DNA from 4 places in the Streptomyces sp. NPDC101110 genome. Region 3 is predicted to be linked to each of the others. Evidence: riboswitches for the same ligand, from Rfam matches in the RefSeq annotation. Region 3 holds a riboswitch; each other region holds the start of a gene.

Region 1 (4,049 bases), on a different contig from region 3:
GCCCGGGCCGCGTGCGGCAGGACCAGTCCGACGAAGCCGATCGCCCCGGCCGAGCTGACCAGCGCGGCCGTGAGCAGGGCGGTGACGCACAGCAGCACCAGGCGGGTGCGGGCGACGGACACGCCGAGCGCGGCGGCGGCGTCCTGCCCGAAGGCGAAGGCGTCGAGAGTGCGGGCGTACGACAGACACACCACCAGCGCCACCGCCAGCACGGCCAGGCACACCCGGACGTCGGTCCAGCCGGCGCCGCCGAGCGAGCCGAGCAGCCAGAACAGCACGCCACGGGTGGTCTCGGCATCGGCGGAGGTCAGCACGATGAAGGAGGTGAGCGCGGAGAAGAGCTGCATGGCGGCGACGCCCGCGAGGACGACCCGGTCGGTGGTGCCGCCGAGGGTGTGGCTGAGCAGCAGCACCAGCGCGAACGACAGCAGGGCGCCGAGGAACGCCCCCGCGGACACCGGGAGGGCACCGCCGCCCACGCCGAGTACGACGACGAGCACCGCTCCGGTGGAGGCGCCCGAGGACACCCCGAGCACGAAGGGGTCGGCCAGCGGGTTGCGCAACAGCGACTGCATCACCGCCCCGCACACGGCGAGTCCGGCCCCGCACACGGCCGCGAGCAGGGTGCGCGGCAGCCGCAGCTGCCAGACGATGCCGTCCCGGATCGGCGTCAGCTCCGAGCTGCCGAGGCCGAGATGGGCGGCCACGACGGACCACACGTCCGCGACGCCGATGTCGGCGGGGCCGATGGTGATGGCCACAGCGAGGGAGACGACGAGCGCGACGGTCCCGGCGGTGCCCAGCGCGAGTCCCGCCCGGCGCCGGGGCCCGGTCCCGGCGGCCGGCAGCCCCTGGGCGGTCACTTCACCAGTCCGAACCGGCGCAGCCCTGCGGCCACCTGTTCCACACCCTCGACGGTGCGGATGGTCGGGTTCATGGCCTGCCCGCTCAGCAGCACGTACCGCTTGTGCCGGACGGCTTCCATGTTCCTGGTGACCGGGTTGGACTCCAGGAAGGCGATCTTCTTCGCGGCCGACTCGGCCGTCTGGGACTTGCGGGTCAGATCGCCGATGACGAGGACGTCGGGGTCACGGTCGGCGACCGTCTCCCAGTTGACCTGAGGCCACTCCTCGTGGGTGTCGTCGAAGACGTTCTTCGCGCCGAGGGCACGGGTGATGATGCCGGGCGCTCCGCAGCAGCCCGCCATGTAGGGCGACTCGGAGTTCGCGAACCAGTACAGGAGGGTGACGTCGGAGGCGTCGACGCCAGCCGTCGCCTTCTTCATCCGCTGCCGGAGGGATTCCACGAGTTCGTCGCCGCGCTCCCGCACACCGAAGACGGTCGCGAGGTCGTGGACTTCGCCGTAGACGGTGTCCATGCCCAGCGTCTTGTCGCGTGCGCCGTCCCCGCCGCCCGAGTTGTCCTTGCCGACGCAGTCGGACGGGGAGACGTAGGTGGGGACGCCGAGTTTCTCGAACTGCTCGCGGGTGGCGACGCCGCCCTTGCCGAGGGTGGAGACGAAGGACGCGGCGACGAAGTCGGGCTCGGTGTCAAGGACGCGTTCGAAGGACGGGTTGTCGTCGGCGATGCGCGGCACCGTCGCGTTCGCCTTCGCCAGTCCCTTCATCACGGGGTCGGTCCAGGTGGCCGTGCCCGCGAGCCGGTCGGCGAGACCGAGGGAGAGCAGGATCTCGGTGGTGCCCTGGTTCAGGGACACGGCGTGCCGCGGCGGGGCTGTGACGCGGACCTCGTGCCCGCAGTCGGTGAGCGTGACGGCGGCCTTCGCGTCGGTGGACGGGCCGCCGCCGCAGCCGGTCAGAAGCAGGGAGCCGGCCGCGAGCAGGGCGGCGGCACGGGCGGGTCGGGCGAGGGGCACGAAAACCAGTCCTCAGTCGTCGAGGGCTCGATCGCGGAGCCCGGTCGTACGGTGCTCCCCCGCCGCGCGCGGCCGCGGGGGCCGCCAGCAGGTCTTCGGACTCGGGTTCACCCGGGTCGGGGCGCCTTCCCGGACGTCCGCGAGTCGGTCCAGTGGCCGAGGCCCCGCCCGTCCCCCTCACCGCTGCGCGTCAGTTCCGGATTCGCACCGGATTCCCTGACCCACGTACATGGGTTCGACTGGCCCCGGCAAGCTATCACGGGGGTCGTCCGGGGAATCACCGCGCGCTCGCCGCCGTTGACGGGGAGAGCAGTTCGTCCACGACTTTTGAGGAGGCCGCCGGTGTACGGCGACGAGGCAACGGTCCGCAGGATCCTCACCGAGCTCGGCGACACCTGGGCCGTGGTGGGCCTGTCGTCGAACCGGCAGCGAGCGGCGTACGGCGTCGCCGCCGTCCTCCAGCGCTTCGGCAAGCGCGTCGTGCCGGTGCATCCGAAGGCGGAGACGGTGCACGGGGAGAAGGGTTACGCGAGCCTGGCGGACATCCCCTTCGACGTGGATGTCGTCGACGTGTTCGTGAACAGCGACCTCGCCGGAGCGGTCGCGGACGAGGCGGTCGCCAAGGGTGCGAAGGGCGTCTGGTTCCAGCTCGGCGTGATCGACGAGGCGGCGTACGACCGGACCCGTGCGGCGGGCCTGGAGATGGTGATGGACCGTTGCCCGGCCATCGAGATCCCACGGCTGCCTCATCACCGCGTACAGGAATCCTGAAGCGTTTCCCGGGAAACACCCGCAGCCGGTCAAGGCTCCGCGCGCTGGTGCCCGGGATTCGGCGTCCCTGTCCGGGGAGATCGAGCGGCGCATCGAGGAGGTGGCTGTCACGGAGGTCCCGGTCCACTGAGACCGGCCTCCATGATTGGCGCATGCCCCACGCCTCCCCACCTCTCGACTCCGGCGCCCCGCAACGCTTCCCAGTCGTCGTCGTGGGCGCCGGTCCGGCCGGTCTGACCGTCGGCAACATTCTGCGGGCCGCGTCCGTGGACTGCCTGGTGCTGGAGGCGGAGACTCGCGAGTTCATCGAACAGCGGCCACGCGCCGGGATCATCGAGGAATGGGCGGTACGGGGCCTGGAGAAGCGGGGCCTCGCCCGGAACCTCCTGGACCGCGCGGAACTGCACACCGCGTGCGAGTTCCGCTTCGACGGGCAGCGCTACCGGTTCCCCTACGGAGAACTGACGGGCAGCCACCACTTCGTCTATCCGCAGCCGTTGCTGGTGACGGACCTGGTGCACGAGTACGCCGACGTCCGCGGCGGCGAGATCCGCTTCGGCGTCCGGAACGTGGCGCTGCACGACATCGACAGCGACCGGCCGTCGGTGTCGTACACCTGCCCCGAGACGGGTGAACGCCGGTTCGTGCACTGCGACTTCGTCGCCGGGTGCGACGGCGCGCGCGGCGCGACGCGGGCCGCACTCCCTCCCGAGCGGGTGCAAATCGCGCGGCACGACTACGGGATCGGCTGGCTGGCCCTGCTCGCCGAGGCGCCGCCGTCCTCCGACTGTGTACTGTTCGGCTGCCACGCGCGCGGGTTCGCCGGCCAGATGCCCCGCAGCCCGGAGGTGACCTGCTATTACCTCCAGTGCCCGCCGGGCGACGACCCGGACAACTGGCCGCACGAGCGCGTCTGGTCGGAGCTCCGGCAGCGGCTGGGGGCGGCCGGCGTGCCCGCGCCGACCGAAGGGCGGCTGATCGAGAAGCGTGTGCTCGACATGCACGACTACGTGGTCGAGCCGATGGTGCACGGCCGGCTCCACCTCGCCGGGGACGCGGCCCATCTGGTCGCCCCCATCGCGGCGAAGGGCATGAATCTCGCCCTGCACGACGCCTTCCTGCTCGGGGACGCCCTGGTGGCCCGGCTGACCACCGGCGACGACAGCGGCCTCGGCGGCTACGCGCAGGCGTGCCTGCGGCGCGTGTGGGACTACCAGGAGTTCTCGCAGTGGCTGTCCGAGGTGTACCACGGCACGGCGGCCGGTGACCCGTTCCGTGCGGGCACCGCGCTCGCCCGGATGCGCCGCCTGTTCACCTCGCCCGCCGCGGCCGCCGCCTTCGCCGAGCAGTACCTCGGGACCGCGGCGCGCTACTGACTCAGTCGTGCGGCGGGCGGTCGCTG
Region 2 (4,049 bases), on a different contig from region 3:
GACGTCGACGACCGGGGCGGGCACCCCGGCCCGGACCAGCCGGGGCAGCAGGTCGGACATGGGCGTGGTGAAGGCGAACAGCAGCACGCCCAGGGAGGCCGCCGAGGTCCGCAGCAGCAACTCCCCGGCCCGGACCGGCCCGTCGGCGGCGAAGGCGACGAATCCTCCCGGCCCGCCCACCTGGACGAGCAGCGTGAGCGCGCCCGTCACGCAGAACCCCAGCGGTACCCGGTAGGCCCGCCACAGCCGCCGCCCGGGCACACCGGCCGGACCCAGCAGCACCACCAGGGCCGTCAGGAGCACCAGGGCCGCGCCAGGCCAGGGCGGCAGGGAGATCGCGAGTACGGTGAGGCCGAGCCCGAGCACGGCCTTGTCCACGGGATGGCGGCGGCGCCAGCGACTGCCGTGCGCCGCCGCGTCGATCGGCAGCACCCGGGCTCAGTCCCGTCCCTCGGTGGACTTCCCGGCGGTACCGGACAGCGCGTCGTCGGAGTCCCGTTCCCGTGCCCGCTGCTCGCCCTGCCTGCGGCCCCGGCGCAGGCCGAAGTAGTAGGCGAGGACACCGGCGCCGAGAGCAGCTTGGAGGGAGAACAGCGCCGACTCGATCTCGCCGGACGGCGGCTCGTACAGCGGCGAGAACCACGGCTCGTAGTCCGGCTTCAGCTCGGTGATCGCCGTCTCGGCCTCGCCGTCGGCGCCCGTGAACGGCTCCTTCTTGTGGTCGCCGAGCCCGAGTGCCAGGGGCAGCACCGCGAGCGCGGCCACGGCGAGCAGCAGGATCAGGTTGATCTTCGTGTTCTTCTTCATCGGGCCGCCGCCTCGGTCTCGGTCTCGGTCCCGGTCCGCGCCTGCTTCCTGGCGACGAGCACGCCCAGCCGGGTCAGTTCACCCTTGCTGGACTGCACCAGCAGCCGCATCACGAGCACGGTCAGCAGGCCCTCGCTCACCGCGAGCGGGATCTGGGTGACGGCGAAGATGGAGCCGAACTTGCCGAGCGCGCCCAGGAATCCGCTGCCCGGGTCGGGGAACGCGAGCGCCAGCTGCACGCTGGTGACGCAGTAGGTGGACAGGTCGGCGACGAACGCGGCGAAGAACACCGCCACCATCAGCGGCGCGTTGGAACGCCGCAGCAGCTTGTACACGGCGTACCCGGCCCAGGGCCCGACGATCGCCATGGAGAAGACGTTGGCGCCGAGCGTGGTCAGGCCACCGTGCGCGAGCAGCAGCGCCTGGAAGAGCAGGGTGATGGTGCCCAGCACGGCCATGATGGGCGGCCGGAACAGGATGGCGCCCAGACCCGTGCCGGTGGGGTGCGAGCAACTGCCCGTGACGGAAGGGAGTTTGAGCGCGGACAGGACGAACGTGAAGGCGCCGGACGCACCGAGGAGCAGCGTGCTCTCGGGGTGCTCGCGTACTTCACGGGTGAGCGACCGGACCCCGTGGACGACGAACGGCGCCGACGCGACGCCCCAGGCGACCGCGTGCGCCGGAGGAAGGAAACCCTCGGCAATGTGCATGGCTCAGCAGACCCTCTCCAGCACCTCGTGGATGGTTGACGCGCCTTGGCCGGTCTCCTGGCTGACGGGTACCACCGCCCGGACTCCGCCTTCCCGGGTCACGAGGACCCAGTGGCTGCCCGTGAGGGCTGGAGCCGGACTTCCCGATTCACAGTGGCGAGGGCCGCACCGGCATCACACCGGATTTCCCGTTCACCAAGGCGTGGTGACAATAAGGCCGGGATAAGGGCGATGACAAGCCACCCAAGGGGCGCGCGAGGGGGCGCCCGTTCGCACACCGGCGCATCTCACGGCCGATCGAGGCGCACCGGGCAGGGCTCCGCCGCATGCCCTCGGGCGGCGTCAGCCGTCGTCTCCGCCGTCGTCGCTCTCCCCCTCTTCCCCGCCGTTGCGCGGCTTCTCCGGCTTCGGCTGCGCCGGCCCGCCGCCCTCCTCCTGTGTCGGAGCCGCCGCACTCGGCGCGGGCGCGGCAGGAGTCGGCGCAGAGAGCGAAGCGGACGGAGTGACATCGGCCACGGTGCCGGTGGCCGGGGTGTCGGCTGCCCCCGGCCCGCCCGCCGGGTCGGCCTGCTGATCGGCCTGCTGATCGGCCTGTTGGCCGGGGGAGCCGGGCGCGGCGGTGCCTTCGGGCACCGTGGCGGCCGGGCTGCTCGCCGTCGGGGAGGCGTCGGGCTCCGTGCCCTCCGTGGTCGTGTCGGGCGAGAACCAGCGCATGCCGAGGAGCATCGCCGCGAGGAAGAGGACCGCGGCGGCGGCCGTCGCGACCGCCGTGGACCGGTTGCCGGCACCGCCGCGCCCGCGCGTGCGGCCCGAACGCCCCGTCCGGGCGGCCCGGGCCGCGGTGCGGTGACCCGTGGTCGCGGGCAGCGCGTACGTGGTCGGACTGCCGGTCTCGGCGGCGGCGTACGGGTCCGGCCCTGCGGGCTTCGCCGTGGACGTGGTCGTGGGCCGCGGCGGTGGGGAGACCTCCGGCAGCGGCTCGGGCAGGCCTCGCCAGGCTCCCCCGGCGAACCACTCGGCGGCCTGCTGGGCGGTGGGCCGTTCCTCGGGCTGCTTGGCGAGCAGTCCGAGGAGATAGTTCTCGAACGCCGGCGGAAGCCCGGCGACCCCCAGCTCGCGGGGCGGCACGGGAGCCGAGTCGAGGTGCTGGTGGAGCAGGGCGACGGCGGTGTCGGCCTCGAACGGCGGGCGTCCGCTGAGGAGCTGGTAGAGCACGCAGCCCAGGGAGTACATGTCGGACGCCGGCCCCGCGGGCTTGCCCAGGGCCCGCTCGGGCGCTAGGTAGAGGCCGGTGCCGATGATCTGCCCGGTGGCGGTGAGCGCGGCGCCGGGGTCGTCGAGGAACCGCGCGATGCCGAAGTCACCGATCTTCAGCGTGCCGGCCGCGTCCAGCAGCAGGTTGGCGGGTTTGACGTCCCGGTGCACGATGCCCTGCGCGTGCGCGGCGGCGAGCCCCGCGGACGCCTGCGCGGCGAGACGGGCCACCCGCTCGGCGGGCAGCGCGCCGGAACCGGCCAGCACCCCGGCGAGGCTGTCGCCCTCGACCAGTTCCATCACCAGGTACAGCCGGTTGTCGTACTCGCCGAAGTCCAGGACACCCACGACGTTGGGGTGGTTGAGACGTCCGGCGGTCTGAGCCTCCAGACGGAACCGGGAGGTCGCCGTGGGGTCGGTGTCCTGGGGCAGCAGCAGCTTGAGGGCCACCGCTCTGGCGAGCGTGGTGTCGTAGGCACGCCAGACCTCTCCCATTCCACCGCGCCCGATCTCAACATCCAGCCGGTAGCGGCCCGCTAGCAGCACTCGTCCTCGTCTCATGCGTATGGGAAGGTCATAGCCGCAGGCCGAACTCCCCGCTTCCGCACCGGGATTGGTGGGGGGCGCCGCAGCCGACCCAGGATACTGGCGCGGCGTGACCACCGAGTTCCGCGGCGGTGTCCCCGGAGGGTGCCGGAAGGGAATTCCGGTGCCGGTCGAGTCGCCCGCCGGGGTGACCCACGGCGTGCCCGGTCGCCGCCGGGGACCGGAGCCGTGTCAGGCCGAGGCGTCCGCGCCCTTTCCGCGGCGCGGCAACAGCGCCACCGCCAGGGCCGGTACGGCCGCGAGGACCAGCCACGGCAGGGCGGCGGGCAGGCCCGTGTCGAGCAGGAGACCGGTGGCCGCGCTCCCGGCCAGGACGATCAGCCCGGAGACGGACGACAGAGCACCGGTGTAGAGCCCGAGCCGGCCCTCCTCGGCGAGGTCGGGCACCCACGCCCGGGCGGCGGGCACGACGAGCATCTGCCCGACGGTGAGCAAGATCACGAAGCCCGCGGCCGGGAGCAGCCCGGCGGTGCCCGTCCAGCCGGCGGGCCGCGCCGCGGCCACCACCGCGAAGCCCGAGGCGATCAGCCACAGCCCCGCCGCCATGGAGCGGCGCAGGTCCAACCGGTCGCCCGCCCAGCGGGTCACCGGCAGCTGGGTGAACACCACCAGCACCGACGACAGCGCGAAGAGCCAGGACAGCGGCGCCTGGGAGCCCGCCGCGCGCTGCAC
Region 3 (4,049 bases):
CGGCTTCGACGACATCTTCGCCAAGGCCGGTGAGGCGTACAGCCAGACCAACCCGGCGACGGGCGCGCCGCGCGGGGCGCTGACACCGGCCGAGCCGGGCCAGTGGACCTACGCCACGCTGGCGCTGGGCTCCGCCCTGGCCCTGTTCATGTACCCGCACTCGATCACGGCGACGCTGTCCTCGAAGAGCCGTGAGGTGATCCGCCGCAACACCACGATCCTGCCGCTGTACTCGCTGATGCTGGGTCTGCTCGCGCTGCTCGGGTTCATGGCGATCGCGGCCGGCATCAAGGTGCAGAACGGTCAGCTGGCGATCCCTCAGCTGTTCGAGACGATGTTCCCGGACTGGTTCGCGGGCGTGGCCTTCGCGGCGATCGGCATCGGCGCGCTGGTGCCGGCGGCCATCATGTCCATCGCGGCCGCGAACCTCTTCACCCGCAACATCTACAAGGACTTCATCAAGCCGGACGCCACTCCGGCGCAGGAGACCAAGGTCTCCAAGCTGGTCTCCCTGCTGGTGAAGGTCGGTGCCCTGGCCTTCGTCCTCACCATGGACAAGACGGTCGCCATCAACTTCCAGCTGCTGGGCGGCATCTGGATCCTGCAGACCTTCCCGGCCCTGGTCGGCGGCCTGTTCACGCGCTGGTTCCACCGCTGGGCGCTGCTCGCGGGCTGGGCGGTCGGCATGGTCTACGGCACGGTCGCCGCGTACGGCGTGGCCTCCCCGACGCAGAAGCACTTCGGCGGTTCCGCGAAGGAGATCCCGGGCATCGGGGAGATCGGCTACATCGGCCTCACGGCGTTCGTCCTGAACGTGGTGGTGACGGTGGTCCTGACCTTCGTCCTGAAGGCCCTGAAGGCCCCCGACGGCATCGACGAGACCAAGCCCGAGGACTACACGGCGGACGCGGGCGACCCCGGCGTCCAGGTGGAACTCCCACCCGCCACAGCAGGTACCTCGCACTGAGGGCCTCAAGGGGCGCGGGGGACTGCGCGAGCACACACACACAACCGACAGCGGGTCACCGAGGAGCAAGCACCCTCGGCGGCCCGCTGTCGTGCACACTCACGCCATGGACCTCCTGATCCGCCCCGTGGAACCCACCGAATACGACGAACTCGGCACCCTCACCGCCCAGGCCTACCTTCGGGACGGCCTCCTCGACTTCGGCGAGGGCGACCAGTACCTGCGCGTGCTGCGGGACGTCGCCGGGCGGGCGGCCTTCGCGGAGGTCCTGGCCGCGCTCAGGGACGGCCGCGTGCTCGGGGGCGTCACGTTCGTCCCGTCCGGCGGCCCCATGGCCGACATAGCCGGCCCCGGCGAGGCCGAGATCCGCATGCTCGCCGTCTCGCACGCGGCCCGCGGGCAGGGAGTCGGCGAGGCCCTCGTGCGCTCATGCGTCGACCGGGCGCGCGCCACCCCGGGCTGCCGGAGCGTCGTGCTGTCGACCCAGCGCACCATGCACGCGGCCCACCGCATCTACGAACGGCTGGGTTTCACTCGCACACCCGAGCGTGACTGGAACCCTCTCCCGGAGCTGGTGGACATCACTCTTCTCACCTATGAGTTGACGCTCTGAAACCAGTACGACACAACATCTGGGGGTGCCGTCCGAACCCGGCACAAGATGTATGCTCATGCTCGCTGTCGCCGCAGGGGAATCCGGTGCGAATCCGGAACTGTCCCGCAACGGTGTACTTGTGCATGTCCGTTCCCGGAACCCTCGTGTTCCGGGTGCCGCCCTGCACAGGGGTCAGTCCGAGGACCTGCCGACAGCGCACCCGGCCACCCGGCCGGTGTGCCCTGACGTCCGGGCCTCGTGGAGTGGGCCGGTGGACGCGACGCCGCGTGCGCTCGTGTGCTGCCCCCTGCCCTTGACGAGGCCCCCGTGCCGAGCGAGGGAGAGCCCCACGTGACCATCGCGCCAGCCGAGCCGGTCTCAGCCGAAGAAGAGCACGACGCCCCTGGTGCCGCGCTGCTGCGGACCCTGAGCGAGCTGACCGCCGACCTCCCCGACGCCGACCCCGACCGGGTCGCCGCCGCCGCGCTGCGCGGCCGGTCCGCGCAGGCGGACGAGCGGGAGTTGCGGGAACTGGCGACGGAGGCCGCGGCCGGTCTGATCTCGGAGGATCCCGCCTACTCCCGGCTGGCCGCCCGGCTGCTGACCATCAGCATCCGTGAGGAGGCCGCCTCGCAGGGCGTCACGTCCTTCACCGAGTCCGTCGCGGTCGGCCATCGCGAGGGGCTCATCGCCGACCGCACCGCCGAGTTCGTGCGTGTCCACGCCGCCCGTCTCGACGCGCTGATCGACGGTGCGGCCGACGACCGCTTCGGCTACTTCGGCCTGCGCACCCTGCACAGCCGCTACCTGCTGCGCCACCCGCACACCCGCAAGGTCGTCGAGACGCCCCAGCACTTCATGCTGCGGGTGGCGTGCGGCCTCGCCGAGGACGACACCACCCGCGCGCTGGACGAGGTCGCGGCCCTCTACCGGCTCATGAGCCGCCTCGACTACCTCCCCTCCTCCCCCACGCTGTTCAACTCCGGCACCCGGCACCCCCAGATGTCGTCCTGCTACCTCCTGGACTCCCCGCAGGACGAACTGGACTCCATCTACGGCCGGTACCACCAGGTGGCCCGGCTGTCGAAGCACGCCGGCGGTATCGGCATCGCCTACTCCCGGGTCCGCGCCCGCGGTTCGCTGATCCGCGGCACCAACGGGCACTCCAACGGCATCGTCCCGTTCCTGAAGACCCTGGACGCCTCGGTCGCCGCCGTGAACCAGGGCGGCCGGCGCAAGGGCGCCGCCGCGGTCTATCTGGAGACCTGGCACGCCGACGTCGAGGAGTTCCTGGAGCTGCGCGACAACACCGGCGAGGACGCCCGTCGCACGCACAACCTGAACCTCGCGCACTGGGTGCCCGACGAGTTCATGCGGCGCGTGAACGCCGACGCGCAGTGGTCGCTGTTCTCCCCCTCGGACGTGCCGGAGCTGGTCGACCTGTGGGGTGAGGAGTTCGACGCCGCGTACCGGGCGGCCGAGGCGCAGGGCCTCGCGAAGAAGACCCTGCCCGCCCGCGAACTGTACGGCCGCATGATGCGCACCCTCGCGCAGACCGGCAACGGCTGGATGACCTTCAAGGACGCCGCCAACCGCACCGCCAACCAGACGGCCGAGCCCGGCCACGTCGTGCACTCCTCCAACCTCTGCACGGAGATCCTGGAGGTCACCGACGACGGGGAGACGGCGGTCTGCAACCTGGGCTCGGTGAACCTCGGCGCGTTCGTGACCGGTGGGGACATCGACTGGGAGCGGCTGGACGAGACCGTCCGCACGGCCGTGACGTTCCTCGACCGGGTCGTGGACATCAACTTCTATCCGACCGAGCAGGCGGGTCGCTCCAACGCCCGCTGGCGCCCGGTCGGCCTCGGCGCGATGGGCCTCCAGGACGTCTTCTTCAAGCTGCGCCTGCCCTTCGACTCACCTGAGGCCAAGGCCCTGTCCACCCGCATCGCCGAGCGGATCATGCTCGCCGCGTACGAGGCCTCCGCCGACCTGGCCGAGCGCAACGGCCCGCTGCCGGCCTGGGAGAAGACCCGTACGGCCCGGGGCGTACTGCACCCCGACCACTACGACGCGGAGCTGACCTGGCCTGAGCGCTGGGCGGCGCTGCGCGAGCGCGTCGCCACGACCGGCATGCGCAACTCGCTGCTCCTCGCCATCGCGCCCACGGCCACCATCGCCTCCATCGCGGGCGTGTACGAGTGCATCGAGCCGCAGGTGTCCAACCTGTTCAAGCGCGAGACGCTGTCGGGCGAGTTCCTCCAGGTCAACTCCTACCTGGTGGACGAGCTGAAGCGGCTCGGCGTGTGGGACGCCCGCTCCCGGGAGGCCCTGCGCGAGGCCAATGGCTCGGTGCAGGACTTCGCCTGGATCCCGGAGGACGTGCGCGCCCTCTACCGCACGGCGTGGGAGATCCCGCAGCGCGGCCTGATCGACATGGCGGCGGCCAGGACGCCGTTCCTGGACCAGTCCCAGTCCCTGAAC
Region 4 (4,049 bases), on a different contig from region 3:
GAACGAGGTGTCCGGCGCGGGCACGAAGCGGCGGCCCGCGGCGGCCGCCACCTCGCGCAGAAAGGCCCGCCGGAAGCCGTCCGACTCCAGCGAGCCGTGCCAGTGCGTGCCCCAGGTCTGGCCGACCCGGCAGCCGTCCAGGAAGGGGACTCCTCCGGTGACGTCGGCGACGCCGTGGTGGATCTCGTAACCCTCGACGTGTTCCCCGAGGGCTTCGCCGGCCGGCCGGGTGAGGGTCTTCTCGCGGGCGAACCGCACCCGCACGGGCAGGATCCCGAGCCCGTCGACGTGTCCCTGGCGGCTCTCCACGTCGTCCTCGATGTGCTCGCCGAGGATCTGGAAGCCGCCGCAGATGCCGAGCACGGGCCGCTGTTCGGCGGCCCTGCGGACCAGGGCGTCGGCGAGCCCGCGTTCCCGCAGCCACTCCAGCGCCCGGACCGTCCCGCGGGTGCCGGGCACGATGACGAGGTCGGCGTCGGACAGTTCCTCCGGCCGGTCCACGAACCGCACCACGACACCCGGTTCGGCGGCCAGCGCGTCCACGTCGGTGAAGTTGGACATCAGCGGCACGGCGCAGACCGCGACGCGCAACACGTCCTGCCCGACGGGCGGGGCGACGACGGACTCCCGCACCGCTCCCCGCAGGGAGACGCGCAGTCCGTCCTCCTCGTCGATCCCGAGCCCGTGCCGGAACGGCAGCACGCCGTACGTCTTCCGCCCGGTGAGCCCGTGCAGCATGTCCAGGCCCGGCTCCAGCAGGGAGACGTCCCCGCGGAACTTGTTGACGAGGAACCCGGCGACACACGCCTGGTCCTCGGGCGACAGCAGCGCCACCGTCCCGAAGAACGAGGCGAACACCCCGCCCCGGTCGATGTCGCCGACGACGAGCACGGGCAGCCCGGCGTTCCGGGCGATGCCCATGTTCACGATGTCCGTCCGCCGCAGATTGATCTCGGCGGGAGAACCGGCCCCCTCACAGATCACCGCGTCATACGTGCCCCGCAACTGCTCCAGACAGTCCAGCACCGTCCCGAGCAGCCGCTGCTGCCGGCCGCCGTGGTAGCCGCGCGCGCTCATCTCTCCGACCGGCTTGCCCAGCAGTACGACCTGACTGCTCTGCTCGCTGCCGGGCTTGAGCAGCACCGGGTTCATCAGCGCGGTCGGCTCGACGCGGCAGGCCTGCGCCTGCATGGCCTGTGCCCGCCCGATCTCGGCCCCCTCCGTCGTCACGAAGGAGTTCAGGGACATGTTCTGCGCCTTGAAGGGCGCGACCTTGACGCCTCGGCGCACCAGCCACCGGCAGATCCCGGCGGTCACGACGCTCTTGCCGGCGTCGGAGGTGGTACCGGCGACGAGAAGCCCACCGCTCATGTCATTTCCCCCTCTTCAGCGACCGCGCGCCCTTGAGCGACGGCGCACTCCCGAGCGAGTGCGCGCTCCTGAACAACCGCGCACTCGTCAGCAACCGCGCGCCCGCGCACACCCCGAACGCGAGCCACGTCACGCGCTTCGACAGCCGCACGGCCCGTTCGACGTCCTGCGTGCCGACCGCACGCCCCTGCGTGTTCAGCACGGGCCGGTGCTCCACCCGCCCGCCGTACGAGAGCGTCCCGCCGAGCCGCACCCCGAGCGCCCCCGCGAACGAGGCTTCCACGGGTCCGGCGTTGGGACTCGGATGTTTTGCCGCATCGGCCCGCCAGGCCCGCACGGCGCCCCGCGGATCCGGTCCGGCCAGGGCGGCGAGCACGGCGGTCAGCCGCGCTCCCGGCCACCCCGCGAGGTCGTCCAGCCGCGCGGAGGCCCACCCGTAGCGGCGGTACCGGGCCGACTTGTGCCCGACCATCGCGTCCAGGGTGTTGACGGCCCGGAAGCCCAGCAGCCCCGGCACCCCACCGACGGCGCCCCACACCAGCGCCCCCACCACCGCGTCGGAGGTGTTCTCGGCGACGGACTCGACCACGGCCCGGGCCATGCCGTCGGCGTCGAGAGCCTGCGGATCCCGGCCGCACAGGTGCGGCAGCCGGGCCCGGGCCGCCTCGATGTCCCCGGACTCCAGGGCCTGCCCGATGGCCCGTGCTTCCCGGGCGAGTGATGTCCCCCCGACGACGGCCCAGGTGGCGGCACCGGTCAGCGCTACGGAGGCGACGGAGGAGGTGCGCACGGCACGTGCGGCGACGGACCCGAGGGCGGCGGCCCCTCCGGCACACACTGCGGTGTGCAGCGCGCCCCACCCGCGGTGGTCCCGCCACAGCACCCGTTCCACGGCACCCGCGGCCCGCCCGAACGCGGCGACCGGATGCCCCCGGCGAGGATCACCGAGCAGCAGGTCACCGATCAGACCGGCGGCGGCGCCGTACGCGAAGACGCGACTGGCACCCATGGGCTCAGCCGGCCAGGAGGGCGGGCAGGGGTGGGGTGGTGAACCTCGATCGGCAGCCGCGCATGGCGATATGTGTCCTCACTCAGGGTGTCCACGCCCTGGTTCGACGAGATCGGCGGTGAGAGTTCCTGGCTCCCGGGGATTGCTACCCCGGTGACAGTGGCGGGACCGCGCCGGACTTTCACCGGCTTCCTCTCCTGCCGCCGTACTGGCCCCGGCAGTCCACCACGGCCGGGAACGGCCGTCAACTTGCCGTTGACCTGCGAGGGGAGAGTGTGGAGAACCCCACATCCCCCCTGCCCCACACGACGACCGGGCGGCACGGGACCTCAAGTCCCGTGCCGCCCGGCGGACACGATGTGCGCTGCGGTGCTCAGGCCACGATCAGATAGATCCCGTACCCGACGGCCGCCGCACACGCCGCGAAACACGCGTACGCGCCGGTGACCGCGAGGCTCGCGGACCCGCCCTCCGCCACCGCCCGCTCGCGGCGCGAGAGACCGGTGATGCCGAGGGTGAACAGTCCGACGAGGGCCACGGTGACCACGAGGCTGACGCCGAAGACGGAGCCGAGGGCCGCCCAGTCGATCTTCATATCGGAAACTCTTCCTTGTAACCGGGGGTCAGACCGTGGTGGTCGTGGTCGGCGTGCGCTCGGCGGTGGCCTGCGACGGGAACGCGGGGACCGGGTCCTCGGACGCCGTGGCCGATCCGCTCGCCGGGGGCGGCGTCACCGCGGCGATCGCCGTGGTGATCACGCCCGCGGGCTCCTCGGTCTCGATGCCGGTGTCGTTGACGTTGGTGTGGTCTACCACCTCGCGCCGCGACAGCTTCCAGATCGCCGCACTGGAGGCGACGAGGAAGACGGCCACCACGGCGGTGCCCCAGCTGCCGAAGCCGGTGACGTGCTCGGCGAGAGCGCCCACCAGGGCCGCCGCCGGCAGCGTCAGACCCCACGCGACGAACATCCGCGTCGCGGTGGACCAGCGGACCACGCCGCCCTTGCGGCCGAGACCGGCACCCATCACCGAACCGGACACGGAGTGCGTCGTGGAGAGGGAGAAACCGAGGTGCGAGGAGGCCAGGATGACCGTGGCCGCGGAGGTCTGGGCGGCGAACCCCTGCTGCGGCTGGAGGTCGGTCAGCCCCTTGCCCATGGTGCGGATGATGCGCCAGCCGCCCAGGTAGGTGCCGAGCGCGATGGCGAGACCCGCCGAGAGGATGACCCACATGGGCGGGTCCGAGTCGGGCGCCACGGCGCCACCGGCGACCAGGGCCAGGGTGATGACACCCATGGTCTTCTGCGCGTCGTTGGTGCCGTGGGCCAGGGAGACCAGGCCCGCGGAGGCGATCTGGCCGGCCCGGTAACCCTTCTTGGACGCCTTGCCGTCGGCCTTGCTGCCGAGGGAGTAGGTCAGCCGCGTGGCGAGCATCGCCGCGATGCCCGCGACCAGCGGGGCGGCGATCGCCGGGATCAGCACCTTGGTGACCAGCACGTCCCCGTGCACCGCGCCGACGCCCGCCGAGGCGATCGTGGCACCGATCAGACCGCCCATGAGGGCGTGGGAGGAGCTGGAGGGCAGACCGACGAGCCAGGTCAGCAGGTTCCAGAGGATCGCGCCGACCAGGGCGGCGAAGATGACCTCGGGACGGATGCCGGCCTCGTCGA

Evidence for each region. A riboswitch is a leader RNA that binds a small molecule or an ion and turns the genes downstream of it on or off. The one in region 3 is predicted to bind cobalamin.
Region 1: linked by a shared signal. The riboswitch ahead of ACIQU3_RS24885 (ABC transporter substrate-binding protein) and the one ahead of ACIQU3_RS18480 (ribonucleoside-diphosphate reductase subunit alpha) in region 3 are both predicted to bind cobalamin.
Region 2: linked by a shared signal. The riboswitch ahead of ACIQU3_RS22730 (energy-coupling factor ABC transporter permease) and the one ahead of ACIQU3_RS18480 (ribonucleoside-diphosphate reductase subunit alpha) in region 3 are both predicted to bind cobalamin.
Region 4: linked by a shared signal. The riboswitch ahead of ACIQU3_RS23330 (cobalamin biosynthesis protein) and the one ahead of ACIQU3_RS18480 (ribonucleoside-diphosphate reductase subunit alpha) in region 3 are both predicted to bind cobalamin.

What each region holds. Positions count from the first base shown of each region.
Region 1 covers NZ_JBIVZM010000011.1:68,325-72,373, reverse strand. Annotated here, with positions in the region: gene ACIQU3_RS24890 (FecCD family ABC transporter permease) at 1-863, opposite strand, end outside; gene ACIQU3_RS24885 (ABC transporter substrate-binding protein) at 860-1,876, opposite strand; cobalamin riboswitch at 1,945-2,135, opposite strand; gene ACIQU3_RS24880 (CoA-binding protein) at 2,219-2,647, shown strand; gene ACIQU3_RS24875 (4-hydroxybenzoate 3-monooxygenase) at 2,800-4,023, shown strand; gene ACIQU3_RS24870 (ArsR/SmtB family transcription factor) at 4,025-4,049, opposite strand, start outside.
Region 2 covers NZ_JBIVZM010000009.1:264,593-268,641, forward strand. Annotated here, with positions in the region: gene cbiQ (cobalt ECF transporter T component CbiQ) at 1-432, opposite strand, end outside; gene ACIQU3_RS22725 (energy-coupling factor ABC transporter substrate-binding protein) at 439-807, opposite strand; gene ACIQU3_RS22730 (energy-coupling factor ABC transporter permease) at 804-1,517, opposite strand; cobalamin riboswitch at 1,547-1,732, opposite strand; gene ACIQU3_RS22735 (serine/threonine-protein kinase) at 1,860-3,317, opposite strand; gene ACIQU3_RS22740 (MDR family MFS transporter) at 3,549-4,049, opposite strand, start outside.
Region 3 covers NZ_JBIVZM010000007.1:120,143-124,191, reverse strand. Annotated here, with positions in the region: gene mctP (monocarboxylate uptake permease MctP) at 1-967, shown strand, start outside; gene ACIQU3_RS18485 (GNAT family N-acetyltransferase) at 1,074-1,580, shown strand; cobalamin riboswitch at 1,587-1,790, shown strand; gene ACIQU3_RS18480 (ribonucleoside-diphosphate reductase subunit alpha) at 1,914-4,049, shown strand, end outside.
Region 4 covers NZ_JBIVZM010000010.1:56,731-60,779, reverse strand. Annotated here, with positions in the region: gene ACIQU3_RS23335 (cobyric acid synthase) at 1-1,371, opposite strand, end outside; gene ACIQU3_RS23330 (cobalamin biosynthesis protein) at 1,373-2,380, opposite strand; cobalamin riboswitch at 2,481-2,614, opposite strand; gene ACIQU3_RS23325 (hypothetical protein) at 2,754-2,975, opposite strand; gene ACIQU3_RS23320 (anion permease) at 3,004-4,049, opposite strand, start outside.